4 regions of the Kiloniella antarctica genome follow, and region 3 is predicted to be linked to each of the others. Evidence: riboswitches for the same ligand, from Rfam matches in the RefSeq annotation. Region 3 holds a riboswitch; each other region holds the start of a gene.

Region 1 (7,503 bases), on a different contig from region 3:
AGGCTCACGAGTATTGCTTGGAAGCTTGGAATGAAGTAGCCAAACATAAATATACACCTCAAAATAAATAGTATTTTTCCATGTTTATCCTAAATAACCCCTCGAATATCATGTCCAAACGCACTGTGCCCCAGCACACCCCCTCAAAACATATCGGCATCGTAGGATGCTCGGCGGAGGGGGCGTCGCTTTGTTATCGGACTATTTGTGCGGAAGGTGCGGCGCTGCTTGGTCCCCATGCCCATCCGGAGATTTCCATGCATACGCCTTCGCTGGCGGATTATGTACGGTGTCTGGATGCCGGTGATATTGAGGGCGTGGATATCGAGGGCATTGGCGATCTGATGCTGGCTTCGGCGGAAAAGCTCGCGCGCTGTGGCGCGGACTTTTTGATCTGTCCGGATAACACCATCCATCAGGCCTTTGATTATGTAGTAGAACGCTCTCCCCTGCCGTGGCTTCACATCGCAGAAGTGGTCGCGCAAGAGGTCCAGAATCGCGGCTATAAAAAACTCGGCCTGACCGGAACTAAGTGGTTGCTCGAAAGCGATGTTTACCCGCAAAAGCTCAAAGAACGCGGCCTTGAGTACCTGCGCCCGGAACCCAACGTGCGCCGCGAAATCAACCGCATTATCATGGACGAGCTGGTCATGGGACTTTTTAAGCCTAAGAGCACGGCCTATTTCCAACAAATCATTGACCGACTGAGACAAGCCGGGTGTGACGCAGTAATTCTCGGCTGCACCGAAATCCCCTTGATCATCAACGATGATAACTCTTCCCTGCCAACTCTTGATTCCACCCGCCTTCTTGCACGGGCGGCGTTAGGCCGGGCAGTGAAAATTGAGTAACAAACATATTTTACAATAAATTCTATTTTAGACTTTATTTTACAATCTATACCTTTATGCTGGCATCAACTTTTGAAAATGTTGTTCAGGATACAGGTGCCTCATGAAATTCCAGGAATTCACGCTAGAGCGCATTCAGTCGCTTTATGAAAACACGGTCGAGCATAACCTTTCAGACAGTGGCGTCCATCCCTATACCCTGCGTGAACTCCTGAACCCGGAGCAACTCTCAAGCCTGCTGGATGTGGAGCTTGGGTATGGCTGGACCAATGGCGGGACAGAGTTGCGCCAGTCGGTGGCGAACCTCTATAAAAACCGCACCCCTGATGATGTTATCATTACCAACGGGTCGGCCGAGGCCAACTTTCTGTTGGTGATGTCGGTGCTAAACCCCGGCGATGATCTGATTGTGTTTGTGCCGAACTATTTGCAAATGTGGGGCTGGGCCAAGGCTTTGGGTGTGAATGTGGTCGAAGTACAGTTACGCGAAGAACTTGGCTGGCTTCCTGATATGGATGAGCTGCACGCCGCCATTACCCCGCGCACCAAGATGATCACCATCTGTCATCCCAACAACCCGACAGGCAGCCTGCTCGACGAAGCCGCGATGACGGAGCTTGTGGATATCGCACGCGCGCACGATCTTTATCTGCATGCGGATGAAGTTTATCGCGGTTCAGAACTGGATGGTCACGAAACCGCCACCTTTGCCGACCTCTATGACAAAGCCATCGTCACAGCAGGACTTTCCAAAGCTCTCGCGTTGCCGGGTTTGCGCATTGGTTGGTTGGTTGGCCCCGCGGATGTCATCTACACCTGCTGGCAGGCCAAAGATTATACGTCAATCACCACCAGCGCCATCAGCGAGTACGTGGCCAACATCGTGATCCAACCAGAAAAACGCGCCGAAGTCCTGAACCGTAGCCGCACGCTTTTAAACGCTAATGTGGATCTGCTTTCTGGCTGGTTAAAAGAAAACAATCAATACAGCTGTCACCTTCCCAAGGCGGGTGGTATGGCCTTTATGCGTTATGCCATGCCGATTAATTCCACCAAGTTGATCCACGAAATCCGTGAAAAACGCAGCATCATGTTGTTGCCGGGCGATGTTTATGGCCTCGATGGGTATATTCGTATTGGCATCGGTGCCCCGATTGAACATTTACGGGTCGGGCTGAAAGAGCTATCCGATTACACCAAAAACAACTTTGCTTAATCAGGCGATCTTATGGTGGCGAACATTAACCCCAACCAAAAAACAAATATGAAACCCGGCCTCAGAAATTACGCAGAGATCGCCAACGCCATCTCTGCGTTGTTCCGGCCCTATATCGAGGTCGTGTTACACGACCTTGAAACCGAACAGGTGGTTCATATTGCCAATAATTTCTCCAAGCGGGAGTTGGGCGAACCGTCGCTGCTGCACGAGATTGACTTCAATCCCAACGACCGCATTATCGGCCCCTATGAAAAAATCAACTGGGATGGAAAACAGCTTAAATCCATCTCCGTTGTGATCCGTGATGACACAGATCGCCCCACCGGAATCATGTGCCTGAACGCCGATGTCTCTCACTTTCATATCGCCAAACAGGCCTTCGACGCCCTGATCGCAGTGCCGGACACCGGCGAAAAACCAGAAGCCTTGTTCAAGGAAGACTGGCATGAGCGTATCAACGAGTTCGTCAATGCCTGGGTGATCGAAAAGGGCGTCATCATCCAGCAACTGACCGGACCTCAACGCAAAGAGTTGGTTTTTGCCCTCGAAGACAACGGCGCTTTTAGCGGCAAAAACTCCACCGCCTACGCCTCCCGCGTCCTCGGCCTCAGCCGCGCCACGATCTACAACTACCTCAAGCAAAAGAAGCAGCAGGCGCGGCCAGAATAATCATAATTTAAAGGATGATAATTTCTTAAAAAAATCCAAGATATTGCGTTTGAAAAAAGCTTCAAGTACGTTACAGGTACAGGCATGACCCGTGCCTCCCCCCTCCGATTGGGAAAGTATCCGACATACTGGGTGTAAGTTAGCTCATAGAACCCACTGTTCGAGCATCACACATAAGGAGGGATTGTGCCCCCGGCTCGCAATAGGAGGTTCTCTTATGAGATTATCGGCACCTGTCTTTCAACTCAAACGCTCCGCAAAATCACTGTCGCGCAAAGAAAATATCTCTTTAAATTTGGCACTTGATTGTATTGCAAAAAAAGAAGGCTTTCAAAGCTGGAGCTTACTCGCAGCACGTGTATCAGCAAGCCGTTCCAGCAATGAACTTGAACTACTCAGTCGCTTAACTCCCGGCGACCTTGTCCTGCTCGGTGCACGCCCTAGACAAGGTAAAACAATGACGGGGTTAAAACTTATTGTCACGGCCATAAAAGACGGACGGCAAGGTTTCTTCTATACGCTTGAATACACGCTGAAAGATGTTTTAAATCGGCTTGAAGAAATTGATGTGAACCCTGCAACCCTCGCAGATAATTTCAAATTGGATACGTCAGACAATATCTGTGCCCCCTATATTATTGATCAATTACAGTCTGTACCATGCGGGACGGTCATCGTTATCGATTACCTGCAACTGTTGGATCAAAAACGACAAAACCCAAAACTTTCCACTCAGGTATCAGAGCTGAAATCATTTGCCTGCAAAGCAGGATTGATTGTCGTACTCATCACACAAATTGACCGTACATATGACCTATCCGGAAAATCACACCCTGACATTTCGGATGTCCGCTTGCCCAACCCCATTGATTTAACTCTCTTTACCAAAACCTGTTTCTTACATAACGGAGAAATCCAATTTCAGACTGTTGTCTGACACATAATCTAAGCGATCATGTAAAAGTGAGGGGCCAAACCAGAAAAAAATAAAAAACTTATGAATACCCTTGAGTGGCTCCTCATCCTTTTCAAGATTGGTTCTTTATCGAACATCCTGAGTTGTTAAGCTAAATCCTTGTAAGACAATACGCCTTTTAGGAATCTCACATGGACCCAATCGCCTCATACCTGCCAGGTATTTTACTTGCCTTCGGTGCCTTTTCACTTGGGATGTTAAGCCCCGGTCCGAACATCATGTCCGTTATCGGGACATCCATGTCTGTGGGGCGCAAGTCAGGCAAAGCCCTTGCACTTGGCGTGGCCACAGGAACCTTCTTTTGGGGATTACTGGCATTTTGGGGCTTTACCACTGTGTTGTCCCTTTATGCCTCGGTCATGTTTGCCATCAAAATTTTTGGTGCGACTTATCTGCTCTGGCTGGCGTTCAAGTCTTTCCGATCTGCGACCACGACCAAGAAAATTGTTGCGACTGATCTCGGCATTACAGGCAGACCAGCTGCTTATTACCGCCGGGGTTTGTTGATCCAGATGACAAATCCAAAGGCAGCCCTGACCTGGGTTGCTGTGATGTCTTTGGCTGTTGATGCCTCTGCCCCGCTTTGGGTTGGATGCTCCATCGTTTTTGGCACAACCCTGATATCCATATTTGGTCACATGACTTACGCTATTGCCTTTTCAACTGCACCTATGGTCGGCGCCTATCAAAAGGCCCGCAGGTGGATTGAAGCTGGATTGGGGGCTTTTTTCTGTTTTGCCAGCTATAAAATCCTGACGTCTAAATCCTAAATTCAGCCTCTCGGGTGCATTCCGACATTAACCAACCTCTAAGAAACCACTTTTATCTTTCAATGCCGGCGCTTGTCTTTTACCGTTCCTACCAGATTTAAAATATCATTTTGGAACAGTCACATGGCACGCATTGCATTTATTGGAACGGGTTTAATGGGCACGGGTATGGCCGGGCGCTTGATCGATGCGGGCCACGATGTCCATGTCTATAACCGTACCACGTCCCGTGCCGAACCTTTGATAGAACGCGGAGCAACCCTTGCATCAAGCCCCGCAGAAGCCGCGATCGGGGCCGATGCGATCTTTGTTATGGTTGGGGATGATGTCGCCTCGCGCGCGTTGTGGTCTGGTACAAGTGGTATTCTGTCCGCAGATCTAAAACCGGGAGCGCTTGCGATCGAGTGTTCAACCCTGTCCCACGATTGGGTTGTGGAACTCTCAGAGCAGGCAAAAGAAGCCGGACTTGATTACCTCGACTGTCCTGTAACCGGCCTTCCAGAAGCCGCCGCAAGTGGTCTCCTCACCCTGTTTCTAGGCGGCGCGCAATCAACCATCAACAAAGCCATGCCTTTGCTCACGCCCCTTTCAAGGGACCAGATCCACTTTGGCCCGATAGGATCTGGCTCAGCTTATAAACTTATCGTAAATCTGATGGGATCAATTCAGATTGCCGCCGCCGCTGAAGGCTTGATTACCGCCGAACGTGCTGGTCTCGACCTCAACCTCGTTGCCATGGCTTTAGCCTCAGGCGGCTGTGGCAGCCCACAAGTGGCCCGCAACGCTCCCCTAATGGTCGAAGGCGCCCACGAAAAAGACGTGCTGTTTTCCACGAAATGGCGTCTGAAAGACACAGATTACGGTCTGAAATACGCCCAAAAACTTGGCCTCAATCCCGAAATAGGCAAAGCAACACTAAACGCCTTCCAAGCTGCCATGGACGATGGTTATGCTGCGTCTGCCGAAACCAAAGTGATTGAGGCTTTACGTAAAAGGTTACCGGAAGCAGGATAGAAACTTCCTTCCGATCAAAAATTATATTGGTGGCCCTCCCCATCCTTGATCAAGCTCAAGGACGCTTCCCATTACCTTAAGATAAAAACAGAAACTGCCGGGGCATAATTCCGGCTTTGATCATATCTTCAGGTGTCTCAAAAAGTTTGTAAACTGGACGAGGATAATCGGGAAGGCGGTGGAATTCCGTCACGTGCCCAACGCTGTAAGGGGGATTGGTCCTGTAAGTTACCCACTGGTGTTTTATAGAGATCCGGGAAGGGACAGGACCGATGCGAACCCAAGTCAGAAGACCGGCCTGGAGAGCCTTATGCAGCGTGTGGACAAACGCTGCTTTAACTTTCCATTAAGGGGACTGAAATGGAAACGCGCGACCAGACAGTTTTTAATGAAAACATACATACCAAAAACAATACTGCTTCCACCCCCAACTATAACAATCCTGCCTTTACAGATCATAGTTTTAGCGAAGCAGAACGCGACGCGCTTTACCAAACCATCTTTTCCCGGCGTGACGTACGCGGGCAGTTTACATCAAAACCCGTTCCCGAAGAAGTCTTGAGCCGGATATTAACCGCCGCCCACTATGCGCCCTCTGTCGGGTTTATGCAGCCGTGGAATTTCATTCTGATCCGAAAGGATGAGACCAAACAACGGGTACATAATCTGTTTAAAAAGGCCCACGACGAAGCCGCAGATATGTTTGAGGGGGAAAAACGTGATACTTACAAAAACCTCAAACTCGAAGGGATCAAGGAATCTCCGCTTAATATCTGTATCACCTGTGACAAGGACCGCACCGGACCTATCGTGATCGGGCGCACCCATATTAAGGCCATGGATCTCTATAGTACCGTGTGCGCTGTACAAAACCTCTGGCTTGCCGCCCGCTCAGAAGGCGTCGGTGTTGGATGGGTTAGTATTCTGGATCAGAAAAAATTAAAACAAATCCTCAAACTGCCCAAACGAGTGACGCCTGTGGCCTATCTCTGTTTGGGATATGTGTCTGAGTTCTTTGATAAACCTGAACTACAATTGGCAGGATGGTTACCGCGACTGCCCATGGCCGATGTCGTCAACTTTGAAGAGTTTGATAAAACCGCTGACGATCCCTTTGCCACCAGCCTGCTCGAAACCCTGGAACAAAATCAAAGGTCAATCGAAGATGGGCAATACCGCAAATAAGTAACAGCTTTAAGAAAAGCACCCGGCCCCACAAACATATTGGGGTCGGGTGTTCATATCAAAATTAGTCCACTAAAAACACGATACTAATCGGAAACTACCTGACCCGGAGCACGATCCAGCGGGACAATCAAATTCATTTCTATATTCATGATTGCTTCAAAGTACCCATCCTGAACACCCAAATAACGTTTCTCTTGTCTTGGTCCCGTGTTTTTTATCGGATGAAACCCGCGTATTTGGCCGTTATCAACCGCGATAACTGAGTCATCAAATTCTGCGGTAAAAACATCCACAAGAAACTCCCACGCGTCTTTGGCCGTATTCTCTCGTTCTTTCGCGACAAAATTAATAACGATCCCATCTTCACTATCCAATGGGATATCGTGTCTGAGCTGACTGCCCGTCAACTTATAGAACACTGGGAACCTTTCCTCGGTTGGGAGAGGGCCAAGATTACCATTTGTCACAACATCCGGTTCCCAATGCTTATGAAAAATACGCTCCCCCGCATGAACGGCGATCATGTCGATTGAAATTTCAGTTTCCTGTTCCAAAGCACCGTCCAAATGCGAATTGAATTCCAAGATCACAGGCCTTAAAATAAACTCATAGCGCGGAATAACACTGATCTGCTGGGCTGGACCAAAGCTTCGTCGGCCTTCCCCATCTTGTAACACGGTATAAAACAGAAAATTCGATCCACGATTTGGCGGCGCGGGAACGTCGTAAACATGCTGAACTCTGATCGTATTTTCAGGCAGAGGATTACCCCCGACGACCCGGTTTGAGTTTCTGATTTTACGAATATCCAACGTT
Region 2 (7,503 bases), on a different contig from region 3:
TTGATTTTTTGAGAAGTGGTGGGCGACAACGTCAAAACCTGTGATTTTGATAATTTTGACACTAAATATCGTGTCGAATGAAGCCGACCCGTTGGAGTTACAGGTACCGTGGTGGACGAAGGTCCACTGTTGGAGCTTGAGCAAGTAAAGACAAACTTTCGGTCAAGCTCCAAAGCGTGTACTGAAAGAAATTTACTCTTTTTTGATCTAATATAAGAGGAAATAATGTGTTCGAAGAACTACAATGAAATATCTGTTGGCAATCATCAGTAGAGTTCTGTGTATCAGAATTTTGTGAAATAGTGTTAAGAGTATCTTGAGAAGCCACCTCATGATGACTAGCATCGCCGTCATGATTAAAAGCACCAACTTCCACAACAGAAGCAGATAGTACTAAAATCAACATTATCATGGTGCGAAAAGTTCTAAACATTAATTTTACATAAGGTCAGACATTAAATTGGTCAAGATTTTTTTTCATATACCTATGATTTTCTTAAAATAGTAGATTTTTATATAAATTATATTTGAGTTACCTCCTCATTGAATAGTAAAATTACTATATAAATTACATTAGGTTTGTTAATTTTTTAAGAATTTTTCAATGAAATAAAAAGAATATCTGAAACAAGTAAAACATTTGAAGATCTATAGAACAGGAATGTCAGGTTCCTTTTATCAGTAGAATATGAGTAATGCGGTATGTCTTGCGTAATGAGCTTTTCGCAAATGATTTTGATCTTTGATCTAAATTCAGGCCCTAGATTCCCAGCAATAAATGCCAAAGGAATTGCTTTGTAATAATAACTTTCCGAATTAGATTTATGAAAGCATTCGTCTGATTTTTTTAGGAAAATCTTAAATTTAAGTGTAACAATACAAGGTGAGTTCTTATCTCTATCTTCACTTGAATAAGCAAAATTATTTTTTTCTATAGCTTTGCATGACCCATTGTTTATCCAATGCTCCAACCCAAAATCAGGGAGAGCTTTTAATATATTTATTGGTTCCATCAAATTCGTGATTTTGTCTTTGCTAACCGTTCGCCATATGACTTGAAGATAGGAGTTCATAATACACTTAATCTGTTTTCTTACGTTAAGAAATCATTTATTTTTTAGTTTTTACTGGAAAATACAAAGGACAATAAAATTCTGTGTCTTCAAAGAGAAGACCCCACCCAAAAAGGGCGAGATCTTCTCTAAAATGAGGGCTTTCACACCAAAGTTTTAGGTTACTTTGCAACATCCCCGGAATGTTTCCACAAAGCTCCAGAGGTCCACCCAAGAATAACCCAGAATATGGCGCTCACCACAATCGAAGCTGCAACAAATTGCCCTGCAAGTTCAGGCGGAGCATTCCCACCTATTTCTGTGGGTTGTGGAGCCCCGATAACATGGGGCAGGATAATTAAGAGAAGCCCAAGTAAATAGATCGGAGTCTTACTGCCAAAAATCATTACCCACAACCCCACACCGGTTGCAACAGACGTTGCTATCCACCAAGTTTGGCGAAGTGATAGGTCTGCGGCCATACTGCCAGGGACTTCAGGAGGAAGCCCTAGAGAAGGTGCCAAGGTAAAAACAGCAAAACCAGCCAAACCCCAAATTACACCACGCCGACCGGAAAGTTTCTCCCCGGAAAAGGTGAAACAAGCAACAAGAATAGCGGCAAAGCCAACGCCCGTCAGTATATTAGCCAATGAGGTAAAGAACGTACGCTCAAGCCTATTGTTAGGTCCCCATTCTTCCTGACCATCTTCTGAATCTGTATCGGCCAGATATATCTGGCCTTGAGTATCGCTGTGCACATTGGCCTTTTTTACCCCCCCTTGAGTAGCATCTTGTAAAAGAGTGTGGTGATTTTCTCCACTGTTTTCGTACTCTTCTGCATATAGGATAATTGGTGTTGTGGTGAATTCGTGTACAACAGACACAAGTATTCCTGCCACCAATCCGGCAATGATTGCCGTTGACATTATTCTTTTCAACATATCGATCTCGCTAACGGATATTTCTCCGTTTCAAAATTAATGGCAGGGAAATGCGTAAGAATGGCGAGTGTCATGTGCGGCATTGTGTAGACTTGCTGATTGGGCAAAGCCAACTCCATATACCATAAATATGCCAAACATCATTGCAACAGCAGCAGCCATAACAGCATTAGTGCGAGATTGTGAAACAACAGAAGACGCTGAATTTATTGATAAGTTCATAATTTTCTCCATGTACCGTTAACACCCGTCGGTAAGGTAACGTTGATAAGATCGACTGGTAGGTCTCCTGGCTTCCGGATCTTTATGGCAAGCTCCTTCCCAGCCTTGCGGCCAGTGGGTTTAACTTGCAATTCCCCGTATACAGTTGCGGGCGCAGCTACGGTTAAAAGTTCCCTGATGGGTAAACTCCTCCGTATTCCCTATTAACCCCCAGATATTTAACCTTTATGGGGGACCAGATACATATAAATATATATATCCCAAACTACTCATTTTTTGAAGTATTCGTCTACTTTTTTCTTATTATCACTAAGATAATACGCATTATACTCCGCTTATTTTTGTGTTATTGACAGAAAATAGAGTGATTTGAGCATAAATATAAAATATAGCTTGAGGACTGTACATGGTCACAACGGATCGAGGCGTAAGAATAATATCATTGGTGGTCTCTGTTCAAGCTGCCAGTATGCTGTGCGCAGCATTTATCAGACCCATTTCTCTTTGATATAATGGAATTTCTCTGGACCAAATAGAGACACAAAAGAGTGCTGGAACCACTTAAAGAAGACGTGATAAATCGTTACGTAGAGGCAACTTGCGAGGGGTATACCCAAAACCAAATTTCACCTTGATCCAGCTCAACAACAGGCACCTTTAATCCATGCTACTTTACACTAGAAATTCCCGGCAACAGGTAAAAGAAAACCTAATGTTGATATTTACAGATTACACTTATTAAACGAATACAATGAAATATAAAATTTTTGAAGAGTTTAAGAATATGAAAGTGAAAAACAAATACCAAATTATTTTTGTACTCGGATTTGTGGTACTGGTAGGAGGAGTTTTTGCTAATAACATAATTGAAAATATGTCTGATTCGGAAGGAATAAAAGTTCCTGAATTTTCTGTTATAGCCCAAAAAGGAAAAATTGCTTTCAATAACAGTTGTGCACAGTGTCACGGAAGCAATGGATCGGGAACAAGTAATGGCCCTCCGTTAATCCATAATATTTATAATCCAGGTCATCATGGCGATCAATCGTTCATACTGGCATCAAAGAACGGAGTACGACAGCATCACTGGAAATTTGGTAACATGCCGCCTCAGCGGCAAGTCCAGCTGGTAGACGTCCAAAACATCATCCGCTATATTCGTGAAATTCAAGAAGAGAATGGGATACTCTATCAGAAGCATACCATGTAAGAGAATATTCTAAAGGTAGAAACTTGATTGAAAATTTAGTCAAAATTATACAGGTATTAATGCTTTCGGATTAAAATATATTAAGATCTGAAATTTTTGTGCCCATATAATTTCAGACATTCTTATTCCAATCGAGATCGAAAGACTATCTTATGGCTGATGATACGACCAGTGAAGAAGAATTAGAAGTCGAGGCCCGACCTAAAGGTGGATTATCTGGTAAGAAGCTTGTCTTGTTCGTTGCCTTACCCATTCTAATTCTTGCTGCTGCTGCTGCAGGGGCATATTTCACAGGTATGTTTGCACCAAAAGAAGCTGTGGAAGAAGAAATTGTCGAGGAAGTTGTACCTGTAATTGGCCCTGCTGTATTTTATGAAATTCCTGGATTTTTAATAAATTTGATTCCCTCTGGAAATAGAGATCATTTTTTAAAAATCACGATTAGTTTGGAATTAGAACAACAGACGGATATTCCTTTAGTTGAAGTCGTCATGCCAAGAATAGTTGATAATTTTCAAGTGTATTTAAGAGAACTTCGAATTGATGATTTAAGTGGAACAGCTGGTATCCAACGGCTACGTGAAGAGCTGTTGATAAGGGCGAATTCAGCAACTACACCTATTAAAATCAAAGACGTGCTATTCAAAGAAATGTTAGTTCATTAATTATAAGGGATGCACTCGTAACGCTGTTCACAAGGCTACGAGTGCATCCCTTATCTATAATTTACTGAGGCTGCTTTATTCTAACAAAACAGGTTTCACCCAACGTAGTCGGAGCGCGTTCGAGAGTACAAATATACTGGACAATGCCATCGCTCCTGCAGCCAACGCGGGAGAGAGCATTGTTCCATTGATTGGGTAGAAAACTCCTGCAGCTACTGGTATTAAAATGGTGTTATAACCAAATGCCCAAAAGAGATTTTGACGGATATTTCTCATTGTATGTTTACTAATATCAAATGCGTTGACAACACCTCTCAGATCTCCAGACATTAATACAACATCAGCAGACTCAATGGCGATGTCAGTACCTGTGCCAATGGCAATTCCGACATCTGCAGTTGCAAGAGCAGGAGCGTCGTTGATCCCGTCTCCTACAAAAGCGAGTGTAACTAAATCACTTTTCATGTCTTTTAAAGCAGCAACTTTACCTTCAGGTAGTACCTCAGCAATAACATGATCTATCCCGAGTTCTCTAGCGATTGCTTCGGCGGTACCTTTGTTGTCGCCTGTAATCATGGCAACCTTTAGTCCCAGATTATGTAAAGCCTGAATGGCAGAAGGGGTACTTTCTTTGATAGGGTCAGCAACAGCAAATATGGCAGCCGCTTGACCATCGATTGCAGCATAAAGAGGGGTTTTTGCTTTCTTACCCAAAGCTTGTCCGATTGCTTTAAGATCACCCAAATCAATGCCTTCTCGTAGCATAAACCTATCCGCGCCAATAAGGACTGACTTTCCTTCGACAACGGCTTGAACTCCATAGCCTGTGACTGAAGAAAAGTTTTCCACAGATGGCATGGTAAGTTCTTTTTTCTCTGCAGCACGAACGATTGCTTCTGCTATTGGGTGCTCAGATTTTTTTTCCACTGCTGCGATGAGACGTAAGACTTTTTGTTCCGAAAAACCATTTGCGGTTTCAATATCAGTTAATTCTGGTTTACCTTCTGTTAACGTACCTGTTTTGTCGACAGCAACAATGGTCGTTTTTTGAAGTGTTTGCAAAGCATCACCCTTGCGAAATAAAACGCCCATCTCAGCAGCCCGTCCAGTGCCCACCATGATTGATGTCGGGGTTGCAAGTCCCATCGCGCAAGGGCAAGCAATAATTAGAACAGCAACTCCTGCGACTAAAGCGAAGCTAAGGGCCGGATCAGGCCCCCAAACTAGCCAGGAAAGTACAGTTAGGAATGCTATCGAAATCACAGCAGGTACAAACCAGGATGTAACCTTATCAACCATGCCCTGAATAGGTAGCTTTGTACCTTGCGCTTCTTCAACCATCTTAATTATTTGAGCCAGCATGGTATCTTTACCAACTTTGGTAGCCTTGAAAGTTAAGGCGCCTGTTCCATTTACCGTTCCGCCAACAACAACTGAGCCGCCTTTTTTTTCAACAGGTATAGGTTCCCCAGTTATCATGCTTTCATCAACATAAGAATTTCCGGTTATAACCGCTCCATCAACTGCTATCTTTTCACCAGGACGAACGTGAATAATATCCCCAGTAACAATCTCTTCGATACTTAATTGTAAAGTGTCGCCATTTCGCTCAACGCGCGCTGTTTTGGCTTGTAGATTAATGAGCTTACGAATTGCAGCGCCAGTTCGCCCCTTGGCACGGGCCTCTAAATAACGCCCCAACAGGATGAGTACAACAATGACAGCCGCCGCTTCGTAATAGACATTGGCTGTTCCTTGGGGCAATAGATCAGGGGTAAAAGTCGCAACCAGTGAAAATCCATAAGCAGCAGACGTACCAAGAGCCACAAGTGAATTCATATCAGGAGCACCTTTAAAAAGTGCGGGAAACCCTTTGGTGTAAAAGCGTAACCCAGGGCCGAGAAGAATTATTGTAGTAAGGGTAAATTGGATTAAATGGTTTATAAGTAAATCAATAGACTGGCTAAGCCATTCATGTAAGCCAGGGATGACATGCCCGCCCATTTCAATCAGGAATACTGGGAAAGCCAAACAAGCGGCAAAAAGGGTTATTCGGCCAAGCCGCGAAATCTCTTGGGCTTTGCGCTCTTCATCGCTTTTAGTGTCTGCCAATCCAATTTTTGCTGGATACCCTGACTGAGTTACAATCTTAGCAATATTATCTACAGAAACAATACTTGGTATATATTGCACTTGAGCCGTTTCTGTCGCCAAATTTACCGATGCATTAAGAATACCGTTTTCAGCGCTTAAGGCTTTTTCTATGCGCCCAACGCATGAAGCGCAGCTCATCCCACTAATTTGCAAGGTGATTTGCTTACTTGAGGCAGGATAACCTGAGTGATTAAGTGCAGTAGTGAGGGCATTAATATCGGCTGGAGGCGAGTAAGTCACATGAGCCGTTTCTGTTGCCAAATTAACTGACGCACTGCTAACACCAAGAACTGATGTTAGAGCTTTTTCTGCATTATTTACACAAGAGGCACACGACATACCTTCAATTCGAAATGATATTTTTTGCTGAATACTCAATATTTTTACCCCATTTGGTATGTTGTTAACTTATTTATAGGGTTTCCTGTAACTGGAAGGTCAAGCCATCAATTTTGCGGCATAGGCTTGACCTTCCAGTTACAGTAGCACTTACAATATTGGGGTTTTTACTGTTGGAACGAATTTTTTTGTTTAATAAGGAACAGCAAAGATGAAGAACAGCTTAGATATGAAAATCCTTGATGCGTTCAAATGTTCGTTGCGTCAGGAACGCGAAGACGTCGCTGATTGCTTGTTACAGGCCCTTGAGGTCTTGGCTGCTAACCGGGTCAAGAATACCTGCCTTGGTAAAGCTTATGCTGAAATCTATGCGGTTCGCTATTAACAAGGTTACAAACGGTGCTCTAATAAGCTTTCTTAAGTGGTTTGTTTTCGGCGGAAAATATATATCGCAGAACCTAATTCTGGAGGTAAAAGTAAGTCGCTTAGGGTGCGATTTTCTTCAAAATCAAAAGCTGATTGCGCCTTGTAAGTTTTCCAGTTCCCGGCAGCCGTTTTTAGTCGACTTCCAATCACAATGTAGGTCTGAACACTCGATGTTTTGAAGACATGGGTTTCAAAGTCATTACCGGCAGGCGGCCATGAACAGATTACGACTTCAGGATTGTATGTTTTAAGGGCCGTTTTTGCGTCCAGTTTGTTTATTGAGCCAGAATAATCTATGGAATGATCCCAACTTCCATTATCTGTTGCCGCAACCTTGACGCCTAGATTGTTTAAAAACCTGGATAGAGTTCCATCCCCTGCGGCGATTTCAAGGCAGGATTGAGCGCCTATTATGCCCGCCAACTCATCGATTAATTTTCGTGAATAAAAACAGTAAATTCCCTTGGGTTCAACTAATGGCATAAGAAAATTTT
Region 3 (7,503 bases):
CTCATGCCCTTCATTAAGGGGAGTATCATATGATAGAGTGAGAAATCGACAGCGCAAATTTGGCAGATTTTCATTCGGTTCCTGCTGGTTAGACTTGGACGGATGCTTCTATTTGCTGGACATCATATAGTTGTCATCAGCTTACGGAAACGCAATAGTAGATTTTCTGAGAAAAGCGTGCCCTTAAATACCGACTTATTTCCGGGCATGCAATGTTTGAAGATACCTTTTTCTGTCCGTGATCATGGGCGAACTTGAAAGCGAACATTGTTGAAAGCTTTGATGCTGTGGAGGTTTATTAAAGAGGGCCAATGATTTCATTATTCTGTTGAAGAGAAATGTTAAACGAGCTCCCTCAAAGAGAGGGTAATCTGCTTACACGTAATCGGTGACATAGTTTTTGTGACTAAGTTATGGGTGTTTTCTCTACCTTTTCGCGTTGTATATCGTATTATTCCATTGATTTAGGTATAAGCGAGTTGCTTTACACTAGGATTGTCGCTGTCATTTGAGGAGATAACTTAACGTAACTAAAATCATAAGGTGGCGTGATTTTGGATGTCGTGAAGGTATGAAATTTCCCTAAATAGCAGTCCGGAACACAAAAAAAACACAAGCCTTGAGGGGTGCGTGTCGATAAGGGATAGTTAGCGCTCGCGCGATGAAACAATTTATGCCGGGATATGTTCACGTAATGAATAGGTTTGAGGGGGCTCTTCGTTTTCTACAGCTCTCTGCATTAATATTACTCTTGTCTGGCTGTAGTTATTTACAATCGGCACAGGGTATTTTTGCGGATAAGGAAGATGTTGGACTGAAAAGTGATACTGATCAACCTAACGAAGCCGCTCTGGGGAGTGCTAAATATGAACCGGAAACAGCTGCAGAATTAAGTGTGCCAAAACCCAAATGGAAACCCAATACAATTCCTGTTGAGCCCAACCGTACAGCGGAACGGGCTGTTGATGATTCAGAAGTCATGTCAACAGAAGGTATTGATCAGATAACCCTTGTTGAAAATACCGATGTCCAGCAATTGTTGGGTATGTCTTTTCTTCAAGTTAAAGAAAAGCTAGGGCAACCTGTTTGGATAAGAGACGTCTACCCAGCAAGAGTTTGGGGATACGATCGGGCGACGTGCAGTTTGCAGATCTTCTTTTACCCCAAACTTGATCAAGCTGGAGATTACCGTGTTCTCGCTTATGAAAGCGGACTTCAAAGCGAAGCGAACGGTGTCGAGAAAAAGTTGAAAAATGTGGAAAAACCTTTGGGCGTGACTTCGCCAAATACGAATGATGATGTAAGCAGCCTAGAGCAAAAACTCATTCAGACTTGCTTTGAAGAGCTTTTACTAGGGGCACCTTCGACCAAAGACTATGTGCCAAACAAGGTATCCCCTTGATTCGTAATAATATGGCCCACAGTTTTGGAATAGAAGCGCCAGAGACTGAATATGCGTACATAAATATCCCTGGTGGGAAGTTGAAGATCGAGATTTTAGGAGAGAGAAAATGATGGCAGCGTCCGTAATGGAAACAACCAGTCCTCGCGTTATTTTGGTTGATGATGATGATCTTTTCCGTGAATCACTCGGATTGAACCTTTCTGAAGAAGGCTTCGAAGTTATTGATTTTGACAATGGTTCGGATGTCTTGAGTTTCCTTCTCAATGAACCTTCGCTAGATCCTATCTTACTGGATTGGCGCATGCCTGGCCTTGATGGCCTTGCCGTTTTACGCCGGTTGCGTGAAGCCAGGATGGATAATCCAGTTATTTTTCTGACTATGCTGAGTGACGAAATTTATGAAGAGGCGGCATTACGCTGGGGGGCGGTAGATTTCATCGATAAATCGCGACGTCTTCCCATTATACTGCAACGTTTACGGTTGATTGCAGAGGGTACAAAAGGTTTCTCTCCTGCTCAGGAAAGCGACAATCAAACGGGACATCCATCGTCCACAAGAGTGGGGGATCTTGAGATCCGTGAAGACATTATGCGGGCTTATTGGAAGGGCGAGCAGCTTGACTTGACCTTAACTGAGTTTGCGATTGTTTGTTTCCTGGCAACAGGTATTGGTAATGACGTTAGCTACAGACAAATATATGACCTCGTACATGGCAAAGACTTTGTCGCAGGATATGGAACGGATGGCTATAAGGCGAATGTCCGGTCCTTTATAAAGCGGATAAGAAAGAAGTTCCGGGAAATCGATGAAGGCTTCGAGCATATCGAAAATTACCCTGGTTTTGGTTACCGCTGGCGGAACGATGGACCGTCTGGAACGGCCTGATTAGCCAGGAAGTTATAACGTGAAAACTCAAAGTACTGTGACAGTTGGCAACGAATACAAGGCAAGGCGATCCCGTGTTAATCGGGCGGTACACTCTCTTATTGCCAAATTCGTTATCATGGTACTGGTTTTCTTTGCAGTGCCTGCTCTATTGTATCAAGAATTTCGCCAAGCAGATCTTGATCGTCAAAATATCGTTTTAACGGCGGTGAGAGAGCAAGGACGTTTGATGGCTGAAAGCCTTCGTCCTACGTTAGAACGGGCAGACCCCTCTTCTCTTTTAGAGTTACCTGAGGAAATTGAACGTATTGCGACCAAGGGAAACGGTATTAAAGTTCTCTTCCGACCTGTGGGCGAAGAGGGGGTTCAGGGGGTTTTCTTTGTCGCTTCTGAGCCGAGACTTTCTCCTGATGAACTGAGAAAAGAAAGACAAGCACTGGTCGAGCAAGGTGTATTCGATAACCTTACAGCCAGTTGTTTAATTGAACGTCCGATGGCGATCCGCCACCTTCGTCCCAGTGGGGTCGAAGAGCTCCTAACATCGATGACGGCAATTCAGACCGATGCAGGTTGTTGGGCCGTTATTGCGACGCAATCTGCTCAGGTCTTTCTTGGTTCTTCGATCGGACAGCCCTATTGGAAAACTCTCGAGGTCCAGATCGCTTCTGCAATTTATCTTGGGATGGCATTTATTCTGGCAATCCTTGTCTTTACAGTGTGGCGAGATTTGTCTCGTTTTCGTGATCTCGCCCGCGGTATTCGAGAGGGTCGTATTGGGAAAAGTAGTTTTATGGTCGGAAATAAGGTTCCGGAGCTTGAACCCGTAGCCTATGAATTTGACCGTATGACGCATACATTACGGGAATCATCTGACTCAATCCGCAGGGCTGCTGAAGATAACGCCCATGCGTTTAAAACACCTCTTGCGATTATACGCCAAGCTCTGGAACCATTAAATAAAACCGTTGAGCCAGAAAATAAACGAGCACAACGTGCGTTACAAGTTGTCGAGGAAGCTCTTGATCGCTTGGAGAATTTAGTTTCTACAGCCCGACACCTTGAACATACTTCGGCAGAACTACTCGACCCACCTCGTGAAAATATTGGCCTTTCTGCTTTGTTACTTCGTATGTTAGAGGCCTACAATGTGAGTTTCTCTGAGCAAGGAGTGATTCTTCAAAGTTCTATCGATCATGAAATTTCCGTGTTGGCTGGCGAAGATATGCTTGAGACGATCTTGGAAAATATCATTGATAATGCATTGGAAGTTTCTCCGCGGGGAACAACGGTGACGGTCGAATTGATCAACGGCAAGAAAACCGCAGAACTTGCTGTGCGGGACCGTGGGCCTGGTGTCCCGGAAAGCGAGCTGGAGCGGATATTTGAGCGTTATGTGTCTTATCGTCCGCGCAAATCCAATCAAGATCTCGACGAAACGGCCAGTAGTAATAACCATATGGGGATTGGGCTCTGGATTGTCCGACGGAATGTCGAGGCGATTGGAGGCTATGTCCGTGCTGAAAACCGACAGGACGGGGGGCTATCCATCATTGTCTCTCTTCCACAAAACACCGATTAAAACTCTCTTCAAGAAGTAGGGGGGAGTTGATCGTGAATTATCCAATAGATCGAGCAAGTGCAGGGTAATACCTCAATAAAGTAAGTCCACGGGCCGCCATATAAATTGACATCGAGAACCAGAGACCGTGATTTCCCCATAAAGGTACGAAAATCCAACAGCTACCTAAGAATATAATCAAGCATTGGATCATTGCATTCCTAAGCTCTTTGGTTTGTGTCGTGCCTATGAATATGCCATCAAGTTGAAAACTTGTGACACTAATCATAGGCATTAAAATGACCCATGGTAGATAGTTATGGGCAATTTCTTTTACACTGTTGATATCGGTAAATAGGCCAATAATCATTGATCCTGAAAGATAGAAAATCAGAGAAAAAACGACCGAGGTAAGTAAGGCCATAAAGCTGCTGGCTTTTACGACATTTCGAAATTCGGTGTTGTCTTTTTTACCTTTGGCATAGCCCGTCGTTATTTCTGCCGCATGTGCAAAGCCATCCAGCCCATAAGCAGAAAAATACATGAATTGCATTAGAATTGCATTTGCAGCAAGTGTGCTGTCACCAAGATTAGCTCCAACACGTGTGAAGTAGGCAAAAGAGAAGATCAGACATAATGTTCGGATAAATATGTCGCGGTTTACCGTAAAGAGGGACCGAATATGGGATGCTTCAAGTACATTTCCCCACTTTATTTTTTGTTCGAGAAAATGAGAACGTTTCAGGATGAACCAAATTCCGGCAATGAGGCCAACAGCTTCTGCAATAACAGTGGCCAGCGCCACGCCCTCCACACCCCAACCAAGCTCAATAACAAAAAGTAAATCCAAGAGGATATTTACAGTATTGATTAGAACTTGAAGCAGGAAAGTTAAGCGTGGCTCCCCTTTTCCAATCAACCACCCAATAACGGCATAGTTTGCGAGGGTTACCGGAGCACTCCATATCCGTATGTAGCTGTAATCAAGGGATAGAGTACGAACTTGCTCGCTTCCGTCAATCAAATCAACACATAGCTTTAATAGGGGGGCTTGGAAAAGTATCAGCAGACAGCCAAGCATAATCGAGAGTACAAGCGGACGCAGTAACGAGGCCTGTTGCTCGTCTTTGTTTTCGGCACCAAAGGATTGAGCTGTAAAGCCAACAGTACCCATTTTAAGAAACCCGAAACCCCAAAATAAGAAGCTGAAAATTGTGCTCCCCACTGCGACACCACCAATATAAGCCGGATCAGGGAGATGACCCATCACGGCAGTGTCGACAGCCCCTAATAGAGGGACCGTCAGATTAGAGATGATAAGGGGGGTCGCAAGAACAAGAATGCGTTTGTATTGATCGGTCAAAAAAGCCTGCTGTGTCGATTGACAATAAAAAAGACGTCATGATTAGAAAAGGTCAGCCCCTTTATATGAAAACACAAGCCAACCTTTTCTATTTATCAGTAAAATCTTATTTTAAACAAGCTTATTGGCAGAGAGAAAAAGGAGGACAAAAAGACTCTTTAGATTAGACACAGTATGTGTTCGCCAAAGGTCGCGGTGTCTGCCTTCGTCTTTTTTTCAGTTGTGATATCTACGTTGGGATCTGGTCTTCCGTCGACAATTCGACAGGCGGGATTGGGGATACTCTGCTGTTTGTTTTAAAAATCCAAGGGTTTTGATCGCTCCTTCATTGGATTTTACTGCGAGATCCTCGTATTTATCCAGCAAGCGTTTGGCGGCTGATGCTGGATCAAGCTCGTTTGGGAGACTCAAAATCCAAGCCAGGATAGCGTCTTCGGCAGGCGTACGTTTGCAGCTGTCGATCATTACCATTTGATGGATAATCGACTTGGGGTCGTCATTGAGTTTTGTATGTGAAAATGTTTCAGTATGACCGATATCAGTCGTAAGAGTCGACATTGTACTATCTCCTCCGGTGCACCCCGCCCGGGTTAATGGTTGAACAATGCGATGGCAGGTCTCCTGGCTCATGGATCATCAACTTTTGTCTAATCCTTCCCGATCTCCTTGTTGAGATCAGTGGGCAACATGACAAAGTCTAACCACTTACAGTTGCGGGGGCAGCTTTGGACTCAATCCTTTCGGACGTCACCAAATTCCCTTTTCATCCCACAGGGGGAACCTCGCGATTTAGGAAACGTTACTTGAGGAATGGGGCGAGTGTCAATTGGTGGAGAGTGTTTGATCGGTAAATTAGAGAAGAAAGCCTCATCCGTTTAAGAAAGTGTCGCATATGTCATATTTGCTCTACTTGGTTTCAAATCGGACGTTAGGATTCTTGTTTCTTGATAGTGTAAAATAGTCGTGTCGCGATAGAGCGATTATCCAATGATTGTTTAGGAGTATCCGCAATAATCATTTGTGTCGGTGTCGGTGTCGGTGTCGATACATTTTTGGTGATGTTGTTGTCCGCGGGGGTGTTTTTAGTAATATTTTTCTTTCGTGGGCTCGATTTGGGCACGTTTTTGATAAGCTTGGGATCAGCCTCAACCTTGATATGTGTTACAGAAATGGCGCCGGGCTGTCTGGCCTTAATGGCGGCTTGCTTTATCGCCTTTTTTTCTAAGGCCGCAATTCGCATTTCTTTATTAAGACGATGTTTTTCATCCCTCCAAGCTTTAAGAACTTTGCGCCTGTAGGGAGTGCTAAATTCTTGGTTATATGAATGATAGCGTCCAACAGCAGAAGTCCATGATGGAGATTTTTTACGTAAATCAATGAGAAATTGAGCAGCATAGGCAACGTTTGTCTGTGGGTCGAAGGCGGCCTCTAAATTAGAAAAAGCTTTGGCGTGATGATGAAGGTTAACTTGCATACAACCAACGTCGATGTTCCTTACGCCCTTGGCCTTGAGCTTGCGCACCTCATTGATTGCAGCTTCTTTTGAGTGGAGATATCTGCCTTTCCCCTCTGCCATTACAGTCCAGGGCCAGGCAACTCTTGCCCCCTTTTTCTTGTCCCATTTTCCTGATTCGACCAAAGAAATCGCGCGGAGAAGGTGAAGCGGAATGGTTTTCTGCATTTCTGTTTTTGTTATAATGCCAGCACAGATGTCGCTATTACCTTTGATCTCTTGGGATAAGGCGTGCTGGCCCGTTAAAACGGTGGCCAAAAGACTTGCACTGAAAAATAAAACTAAATTACGGGGTACCATATTACTTCTCCTCTCCCCTCCTTCTCAGCAAGATATATGCCAGTATATATCTTGCTGTTGATCAAGCATCTTTATGATAGTCACTCTTGTTAGCTTGGCAGTGGATTTTTTGAGTTCTTAATCTGTTTGGATTGGCAACATTCTTGGGAGAATTTCCCAATGTGCCTTTGGGAACCGCCGGGTAACACGGCCTATATAATTTTTGGCTTCGTCTTCTTTGAATGCCAAAATTTTTATAGGTTCTTCATTTTTACGAATAAGAAAGTCTTGACGGTGCTCTGAGTGTAACATTCTCTCCTCCTTAGCTGAGGTCAAAATTTTGACGGGAAGTTCTGTACCTTCTTTAACAGTGCAAATATAAGGCCAGCGAGTTTGGAGAATCGGTTAACTATTGATTGCTATAGAAGTAAGGTGGGGAAGGTTTTTGCAGATAATTTCTCGATGGTATGATGCTTTAAGTGTTGAAATATTTAGTAAT
Region 4 (7,503 bases), on a different contig from region 3:
ACGAGGAAAACGAATTTCCCAAACGATGGCTTCCCGACCCGCAGACCAGGTTTGCTCAATGAATCCAGGGACAATCTTGTTTAAAAATATCCCCCAAACCGTTGGTATCGGGACCGAAATGGCCCCGACACTGATCGCAACGCAAATGGAGAATACCAAAAACATAACACCCACGACTAAAATGAGCGCAAATGATCGGCTTGGCTTTACCAGAGCTTTCACCACCAAGCTCTGTAACACGTGTGTTTTTTGGGAAGTCGTTCCTCGTCCTGTTCTTCGGCCAGTTCTGCGGGAAGCCTCATCTGGCAACAGAGGCCCCTCCATTTTGCTGATGCTCATTTACTTGCCCTGAAAAGCGGTTGCGAGTTTTTTCACGGCGTTGATGTTGCGGGGCCCTGGCGTTGCTTCGACGTATTCCAGCACCACAAAACGATCATTTTTAACGGCATCCATATCGGCAAAGGCTGGGTTATTTTTCATGAACTCAATTTTCTGTTCTGCAGTGACATTGCCATAATTCACGATAACAACCACTTCCGGGTTACGCTCGACAACCGCTTCCCAGCCGACCTTGGCCCAGCTTTTGTCAAAGTCATCCATGATATTGCGCCCGCCCGCAGCCTCGATCATCGCGGTTGGCATCGCATAACGCCCGGCAGTAAAGGGTTTTTCTTGACCACTATCATAAACAAACGCCCGAACCGGATGCTCTAGCACCTTCAATGTGGACTGGAAAGCTTCCAACTCGGCCTCATAACCTGCAACAAGGTCATTGGCCTTTTCTTCTACCCCAAAAATTTTACCAAGATTTAAGATATCATTGTACATATCCTGCATCGATACCTTTGGCTTGCCCCCGATATGAATACAGGATTCCGTGAGTTCGTACACCTTGATGCCAAAAGGATTGAGGCTCTCTGGCGTCACTTCACCACCAACCTTCATGCCATAGTTCCAGCCTGCAAAATAAAAATCCGCATCAGCCCCAACCAGAACTTCTTTCGATGGGTATTTTTCTGAAAGCTCCGGCAGTTCTGCTACGCCTTCACGCATTTTTTCATCCAGCGTTTTCCATCCGGAAATCCCGGTATAGCCCACCATTTTGTCCCGCAGGCCAAGAACCAGCATCATTTCAGTGAGATTTACATCATTGGAAACCGCCGACTTTGGCGCTGCGTCAAAAACAACTTCTCGATCACAGCTTTGTACACTCACAGGATAGTCGGCAGCACGGACAGCGGTTGTCGATAATGCCAGAACAAAGGCCGAGGCTGAAAGGCTCATACAGGATATATATTTACGCATGGGTATTCTCCAAAACAGGTCGCTAATAGCGAGCAAGATACTTAAAGGTGATAGGTAAAGTGGTTCTCACCACTGGGTTCCAGTCGCTCGATCCGGGCATTGACGTGAAAAGCACGGGTGATCAGTTCTTCGCTCAGCACCGTTTCGGGTGGACCGAAAGCCAGGCTGTGTCCCTTGGACAGGACCAACACGTCATCGGTGTATGTGTTGGCCAGATTGAGATCATGCAAAGAGGTAATAATCGTCAGCCCCAGGCCCCGGATCAGGGTCAGAACCTCCAGCTGGTGCCTAATATCAAGGTGATTGGTCGGCTCATCCAAAATGAGGATTTGGGGTTCTTGTGCCAATGCACGGGCAACCATGACTCGTTGCCTTTCGCCTCCTGAAAGCGTGCCAAATGATCGGTCAGCAAAGCCGCACAAATCGAGTTTAGACAGTGCTGATGTGACAATCTCGGCATCGCGTGCGCCATAGCCGGACAGGCCGCTGCGATGCGGCGTACGGCCAAGCGCAACAATTTCCCGCACATTGAGGGCAAAGTCTGTCGGTTGTTCCTGAAGGACAGCGGCTATGCGTTGCGCAGCAGCCTTGGCCCCCATGGCATGGATATCTTCACCATCAACCAGAACCTGCCCGGTTCGAGGACGGTAATAGCGATACAGCAACCGCAACAGGGTCGATTTTCCTGCACCATTGGCCCCAACGACGCCAAGTATGCGTCCGGCACCAACCTTAAAGCTGGTTTCATGCAGGATAACCTCGCGCCCGTTTGGCCCCCAGGACAGGTTACAGGCCTCTAAAGCCGTTTTATTCATGTAACAGGATTTCTTATCTAATTCACGACAAATAAATACGTAATGTTATAACATTACTATCCATATTTATCAACAAAGACAAGACCATCTCTGAAAAGAGTGTTGGCTCTCTATTCGCTGCGTCGTGCTAAAAGCTAGACGTGCAAACGTTTTACAAAATTTTGATAAGAGATATCGATATCGCGCAATCAGTTTCATGGCACCCTCCGTGCACGCACGAGGAGGATCGAAAACCGATGTGATGTGACGCAAAAGAGCCTGTCGCCATGTCTATCATCCTTTCCGAGGCACCCCGCCCGGTTTGAGTTAATAACACGATGGCAGGTCTCCTGACTTATGGATCAAAGCTTCTCTGAACCTTCCCGGATTTTAGTAATCCAGTGGTACTCTCAGAGCGGCTAACCACATACAGTTGCGGGGGCAGTCACGGAATTGGCACCTATGAGGTTACACCTTACCGTATTCCCTTTTCATCCCGGATTCAGCTTAGATATCCAGAAACCATCACGCAGATGGTGACAAAAAATATTATGAAACACAAGTGCAAAACCGACGGGTTTTAACCCTGCCATACCCAAATGCAATCAGAGAACTAACTTTCCGCTAAAACTGGTAAAAATCTGGCCTAATCTTTTAGCCAAACAAGAATATTCTGCCTAAAAGGGTTATCTAAATGCTGCAATTGTACTTTTAATGCCCATATATCGAAATATGCCGATATGCGGGCCAGTCTCACGCCTATTTAAACCAGTGTTGAGTTCGATTAATCAACGCAACCAGTGAAAGCATGACAGGAACTTCGACTAACACACCAACAACTGTGGCCAAAGCGGCACCAGAGTTTAGGCCAAAAAGCGAAATTGCAACGGCAACAGCTAATTCAAAGAAATTCGATGTACCAATAAGACAAGCAGGAGCCGCGATATTGTGCGGAAGCTTCATCCATTTGGCTGCAAGGTAGGCAATAATAAAAATTCCATACGTTTGTATCAACAAAGGTATGGCAATTAATCCAATAGTCTCTGGTTCCGAAATAATTGTATTTGCTTGAAACCCAAACAATAGAACAACGGTTGCGAGTAATCCGATAACTGACCAAGGTTTCAACCTTGCCAGAAAGTCATTTAAGGGTTGCTCATTATTACCTTTGTTCAAAATTTTGCGCGTAAACACACCTGCAATTAATGGCAACAACACGTAAAGAGCAACTGAGATTAATAATGTTTCCCACGGCACCTGAACGTCACTTATTCCAAGTAAAAATGCTGAAATAGGCGCAAACGCAAAAATCATAATCACGTCATTAACGGACACCTGAACCAAGGTATAATTAGGATCGCCTTTGGTTAGTTGCGACCAAACGAATACCATTGCCGTGCATGGCGCAACACCGAGTAAAATCATCCCCGAAATATATTCTTGTGCCGATGATGGATCGACCAAATCGGCAAATAAAATTTTGAAAAATAACCAACCTAATGCCGCCATCGTAAATGGCTTTACCAACCAATTAATCACAATGGTGAGCAGCAAGCCTTTAGGATTTCGGCCAACATCCTTTACGGCAGAGAAATCAATTTGCACCATCATTGGGTAAATCATCACCCAAATAAAAACAGCTACCACGATGTTGACGTGAGCAATTTCTAATCCAGCAACTTTTTGAAAAAGACTCGGTTGCCATAAACCCAATACGATTCCAACAACGATACAAAGGCCAACCCAAACGGACAAAAACCGCTCAAAAACACCCATTCTGTTTTACCTCAATCAGCATAAATATAATTTACAATAACGTGCTTTATTTCGACGGCTATTCATTTTTGCACTCAGAACAAGGCGTACATAAGTCCGTGGAATATTATTCGGTCAGCATTCTATCTGGTAAGATACAAAACAAAACCGCTGAAGTAATCTTGCTTTTAAAAACAATTTCACTCAAGGCTACTTTATTATAAAATCTCATAATTCTTATGTCTTAAATTCAGTATCCCGAGCAAAAATTGGCCAGAAAAATCTGGCTAAAATTATATTTTTAACAGGTAATTTAAAGGCAAGACCAAAGGGCCGCAGGAGCAACCCTGATATTTCCTGAAATACGGTTGGCAGCTTTTTGAACATTCTGACTTGGTCGCGCGGCATTTCGGTCCAAGGGATTGGGCAGAACGGCAGCAAGGCGCGCTGCTTGAGCACGTGTCAGTCCTTTTGCCGCGCGATTAAAGTGCGCTTGGGCTGCGGCCTCAGCCCCATAAATACCATCCCCAAATTCTGCGATGTTAAGATAGAGTTCCAAGATCCTTCGTTTGGGTAACAGTGTTTCCAACATCAGTGTCAGAGGGACTTCCAGTACTTTTCGAACTTTACTGCGAGAGGGCCAGAGAAACAGGTTCTTGCCAGTCTGCATCGAGATGGTACTCGCCCCCCGTGAAGCCGTCCCTGTATACAAAAGCTCATCCCAGACAATTCCCATTTGTTTCCAATCAAAGCCCGCGTGTTGGCAAAAACGTTGATCTTCAGAAACTAAAACCGCCTGTATAAGGTTTGGCGAAATATCTTCCAACGCGACAAAGTCATACTTCATGGGAGAACTTCTGATCAGCATGAGTGGCGTCGCCAGAGGCGGCAGTACCCGGTAGAGCAGGATCGTCGTCACGGGAAAGACCAGCCCGATCAACACACACGCCCAAATAAGCCGTCGAAAAAAGATCTTCATCTATTTATGTTTATCCATTGCGATGTCCCTAAGCGACCCAAAGACCTGTCGCCGATACGTGAAGTCAGGTGAGTTTATAGATCCCCATGCAAGGTACAAGAGCTCATGAAAAAGATGAGTTTTTCGCTATGGATTGATACACCCCTTGATAAGGTTAATACGATGACAACCTTGGAGAACAGCTAATTATAGCAGTGTTATTTTTCAAATTTTCCCAAAAATTAACTTATCAGTTTGTATAATGACCTGCACAAACGGCCTGGAGAAAATAATGAAAAAGCATGCGGTGTATATGCTTGCGGTAATCTTCATACTATTTACTTCTTTGTTTTCAGCTTCTTCTTTCTCTCAAGGTGATAAACTCATCGCTCACTGGCGCGACCGCCCGCCCTACATTTTCAAAGATAATAATGACCAAATCAAAGGCGTCATGGTTGAGCTACTTGAAGAAGCCGTTAAGCAATTAGGGTATGAGCTAGAATGGCAGGATGTTCCCTTTGCGCAGAGCCTTCAACAGGTAAAGAGAATGAAACCTGTCATTGTTCCTCGCGTACGAAAAACGGAGGAACGGGAAGCTTTCGTTAAATACCTTGGACCAATCGGTTATGCCAGAACACGCGTTTTATTTCTGGTACACAAAAGTGATAAGCACCTCCTCGGGAGCTATGAGGATCTCTATAAATATTTGATCGGTGTTAAACGCGGAACAACCTATAACGATAAGTTCGACAAAGACCCGAGAATTAAAAAAATAGTCAGTATCGATGACAAAAACATGGTTCAGATGTTCAAAGGCGGTCGGTTCAAAATAATGGCGATTGCAGATCTCGTTTCAATTCAAACAGCATTGAATAATGCTGGGATCGATGACTACGTCTTCGCGTCCTACATCATATACAACGAAGGCAGTGGCTATTATTTCGGCGTCCCGAAAACCTCTGAACTCGAAAAAGTGTATGATAACCTAAACGATATTCTGGCTGACATGATGGCAAAGGGAGAAACCAAGAAGTTTTTTGAGCGTTATGGCCTAGGAGACACCGTTTGGTTTGACGAAGATAATCTCGTTACGAATTAATTTGAAAAGTTAGGTTTTCGCTGCGGCTCCCGCTCCATTGATCTCACCACTAAAATTTGCCGTTTGATCAGGTGTCCCAAAATCCGGCGCGGGTATTATAAACAACCTAAATAGCAGTTTGTTTAACACCCGCGCTTTGCACAACAATCACGTTATTTTGTCAGGATAGAACGATGTCCTTTCAGGTGCTCGCTTCAGAAACAAGCCCTTCTTTTCCTATGGGCAAAGGGATATCATGATTAATGATACCAAATTCTTCAGACAGGCTCGGGCAGGCGGCTTCACGAAGTCCGCCGACGTCATCGGCCTTTTGATCCCTTTCCAAAACAGTCCCATCCGTGATGAACATCTCCTCAAGACCTGCTGGCGCAAGCAATATCACCATGTGTGCGGGGTTGTTTGTCTCATTTCTAAAGCCACGCATAGTTCCGACAGGACATGTAATAAACGTACCTGTAGGCGCAACGAACCGTTCTTTCTCAGAATAAAAAACCATTTCGCCCTTTGTTATAAGAAAAGCTTCTTCTTCCCGACTATGGGTATGAAAGGGTGCGCCCTTCCCCGGTTCCACCACACTTTCCAGCACCGCCAATTTGCCGTTTGTTTCCTGCCCAGTCGCTAAATATCGATAGACATTTCCCGCAGATACGCACCGAATACCCTCATCTGGTCGGCGGACTGTGATGGTTGAGTATATGTTATTCATTGTGTTTCTCCTTAAAGATTATAGAAAAGCGAGGGTGTCTATAAAAAGCTCAAGACAAGCGCGATCAAATAAAGGCCGAGGCCAAAGGACATATGCGCGTTTAAACTTTTTAATCTGGCAATTGTTGGGTTCGGTGTTTTGGACGCTGCCAGTCCAGCGCCAAAAGCAGGCTGCAGTATAAAGAACGGAAAGATCAGCGTTATTACGCCGAACACAACAGCGGGTATTATTTGAGGATCTGCCAGCCAGTTCGTGCCCACGATAAAACCAAACAGGACAGAAAAAACCGCCCCCGTAAAATAATGAACGACCCAACCTCTGAGCTTTTCATACGGGATCATAGGTGATGCGCCAATTTGTTCGTGAGACACCACCCCAAAACGTAAATGCCCAACCCATCGGCCAACCAAGCCATAGTTCATTGAGGGAACTTTCCAGATAAGGCGCAGGATCAAAGCCCAGACGTCCATTATCAATGTTGCCCCTAATCCAATGACAACAAACCAGAACACATTTTCTTCCATAAAAATCGACCTTTTCGATTGAATTTAAATTTTGGAAAACATAACCTACTACTTAAAGTCAACTTGAGGTCAAGCATGAAAGATATCGATATTGGGGACGTATCAAAGGCGACAGGGTTAACCCCTGCGACACTCCGGTTTTATGAAGAAAAAGGGCTTATTGTTTCATCTGGAAGAAACGGGCTACGTCGCTTGTTTGACCCTTCCGTGTTGCAAACACTCTCACTGATCATGCTTGGTCAGAAGGCAGGCTTCTCATTAGATGAAATACGTGAATTTTCGGCATCTGGTCGCGAGGTCAAGTTTCCAACTCAAACTCTACTAAAAAAAGCGGACGAAATTAATCAGCTTGTTAAGCAGCT

What was found. Region 3 has a riboswitch for cobalamin ahead of ACFSKO_RS01210 (hypothetical protein). Riboswitches for the same ligand answer to the same signal wherever they lie in the genome.
Region 1: it holds a riboswitch for cobalamin, as region 3 does, so the genes downstream of both, bluB (5,6-dimethylbenzimidazole synthase) here and ACFSKO_RS01210 (hypothetical protein) in region 3, are expected to answer to the same signal.
Region 2: it holds a riboswitch for cobalamin, as region 3 does, so the genes downstream of both, ACFSKO_RS18770 (CbtB domain-containing protein) here and ACFSKO_RS01210 (hypothetical protein) in region 3, are expected to answer to the same signal.
Region 4: it holds a riboswitch for cobalamin, as region 3 does, so the genes downstream of both, ACFSKO_RS09975 (ABC transporter ATP-binding protein) here and ACFSKO_RS01210 (hypothetical protein) in region 3, are expected to answer to the same signal.

Annotation. Positions count from the first base shown of each region.
Region 1 covers NZ_JBHUII010000004.1:393,201-400,703, forward strand. Annotated here, with positions in the region: gene ACFSKO_RS08815 (AAA domain-containing protein) at 1-71, shown strand, start outside; gene ACFSKO_RS08820 (aspartate/glutamate racemase family protein) at 111-851, shown strand; gene ACFSKO_RS08825 (aminotransferase class I/II-fold pyridoxal phosphate-dependent enzyme) at 955-2,067, shown strand; gene ACFSKO_RS08830 (helix-turn-helix transcriptional regulator) at 2,080-2,739, shown strand; gene ACFSKO_RS08835 (DNA helicase) at 2,957-3,676, shown strand; gene ACFSKO_RS08840 (LysE family translocator) at 3,847-4,485, shown strand; gene ACFSKO_RS08845 (NAD(P)-dependent oxidoreductase) at 4,609-5,499, shown strand; cobalamin riboswitch at 5,613-5,815, shown strand; gene bluB (5,6-dimethylbenzimidazole synthase) at 5,860-6,684, shown strand; gene ACFSKO_RS08855 (hypothetical protein) at 6,771-7,503, opposite strand, start outside.
Region 2 covers NZ_JBHUII010000013.1:30,831-38,333, forward strand. Annotated here, with positions in the region: gene ACFSKO_RS18760 (hypothetical protein) at 98-433, opposite strand; gene ACFSKO_RS18765 (CbtA family protein) at 1,235-1,993, opposite strand; gene ACFSKO_RS18770 (CbtB domain-containing protein) at 2,030-2,215, opposite strand; cobalamin riboswitch at 2,256-2,470, opposite strand; gene ACFSKO_RS18775 (c-type cytochrome) at 2,967-3,425, shown strand; gene ACFSKO_RS18780 (flagellar basal body-associated FliL family protein) at 3,578-4,090, shown strand; gene ACFSKO_RS18785 (heavy metal translocating P-type ATPase) at 4,166-6,622, opposite strand; gene ACFSKO_RS18790 (hypothetical protein) at 6,795-6,968, shown strand; gene ACFSKO_RS18795 (hypothetical protein) at 7,001-7,503, opposite strand, start outside.
Region 3 covers NZ_JBHUII010000001.1:252,432-259,934, reverse strand. Annotated here, with positions in the region: gene ACFSKO_RS01235 (glycosyltransferase family 4 protein) at 1-74, opposite strand, end outside; gene ACFSKO_RS01230 (hypothetical protein) at 695-1,402, shown strand; gene ACFSKO_RS01225 (response regulator transcription factor) at 1,512-2,291, shown strand; gene ACFSKO_RS01220 (sensor histidine kinase) at 2,311-3,870, shown strand; gene ACFSKO_RS01215 (MATE family efflux transporter) at 3,908-5,212, opposite strand; gene ACFSKO_RS01210 (hypothetical protein) at 5,429-5,770, opposite strand; cobalamin riboswitch at 5,807-6,011, opposite strand; gene ACFSKO_RS01205 (transglycosylase SLT domain-containing protein) at 6,141-7,025, opposite strand; gene ACFSKO_RS01200 (hypothetical protein) at 7,143-7,316, opposite strand.
Region 4 covers NZ_JBHUII010000004.1:617,317-624,819, forward strand. Annotated here, with positions in the region: gene ACFSKO_RS09965 (FecCD family ABC transporter permease) at 1-339, opposite strand, end outside; gene ACFSKO_RS09970 (ABC transporter substrate-binding protein) at 340-1,305, opposite strand; gene ACFSKO_RS09975 (ABC transporter ATP-binding protein) at 1,347-2,120, opposite strand; cobalamin riboswitch at 2,423-2,641, opposite strand; gene arsB (ACR3 family arsenite efflux transporter) at 2,859-3,875, opposite strand; gene mtgA (monofunctional biosynthetic peptidoglycan transglycosylase) at 4,168-4,833, opposite strand; gene ACFSKO_RS09990 (substrate-binding periplasmic protein) at 5,105-5,911, shown strand; gene ACFSKO_RS09995 (cupin domain-containing protein) at 6,093-6,617, opposite strand; gene ACFSKO_RS10000 (DUF2938 domain-containing protein) at 6,656-7,141, opposite strand; gene ACFSKO_RS10005 (helix-turn-helix domain-containing protein) at 7,217-7,503, shown strand, end outside.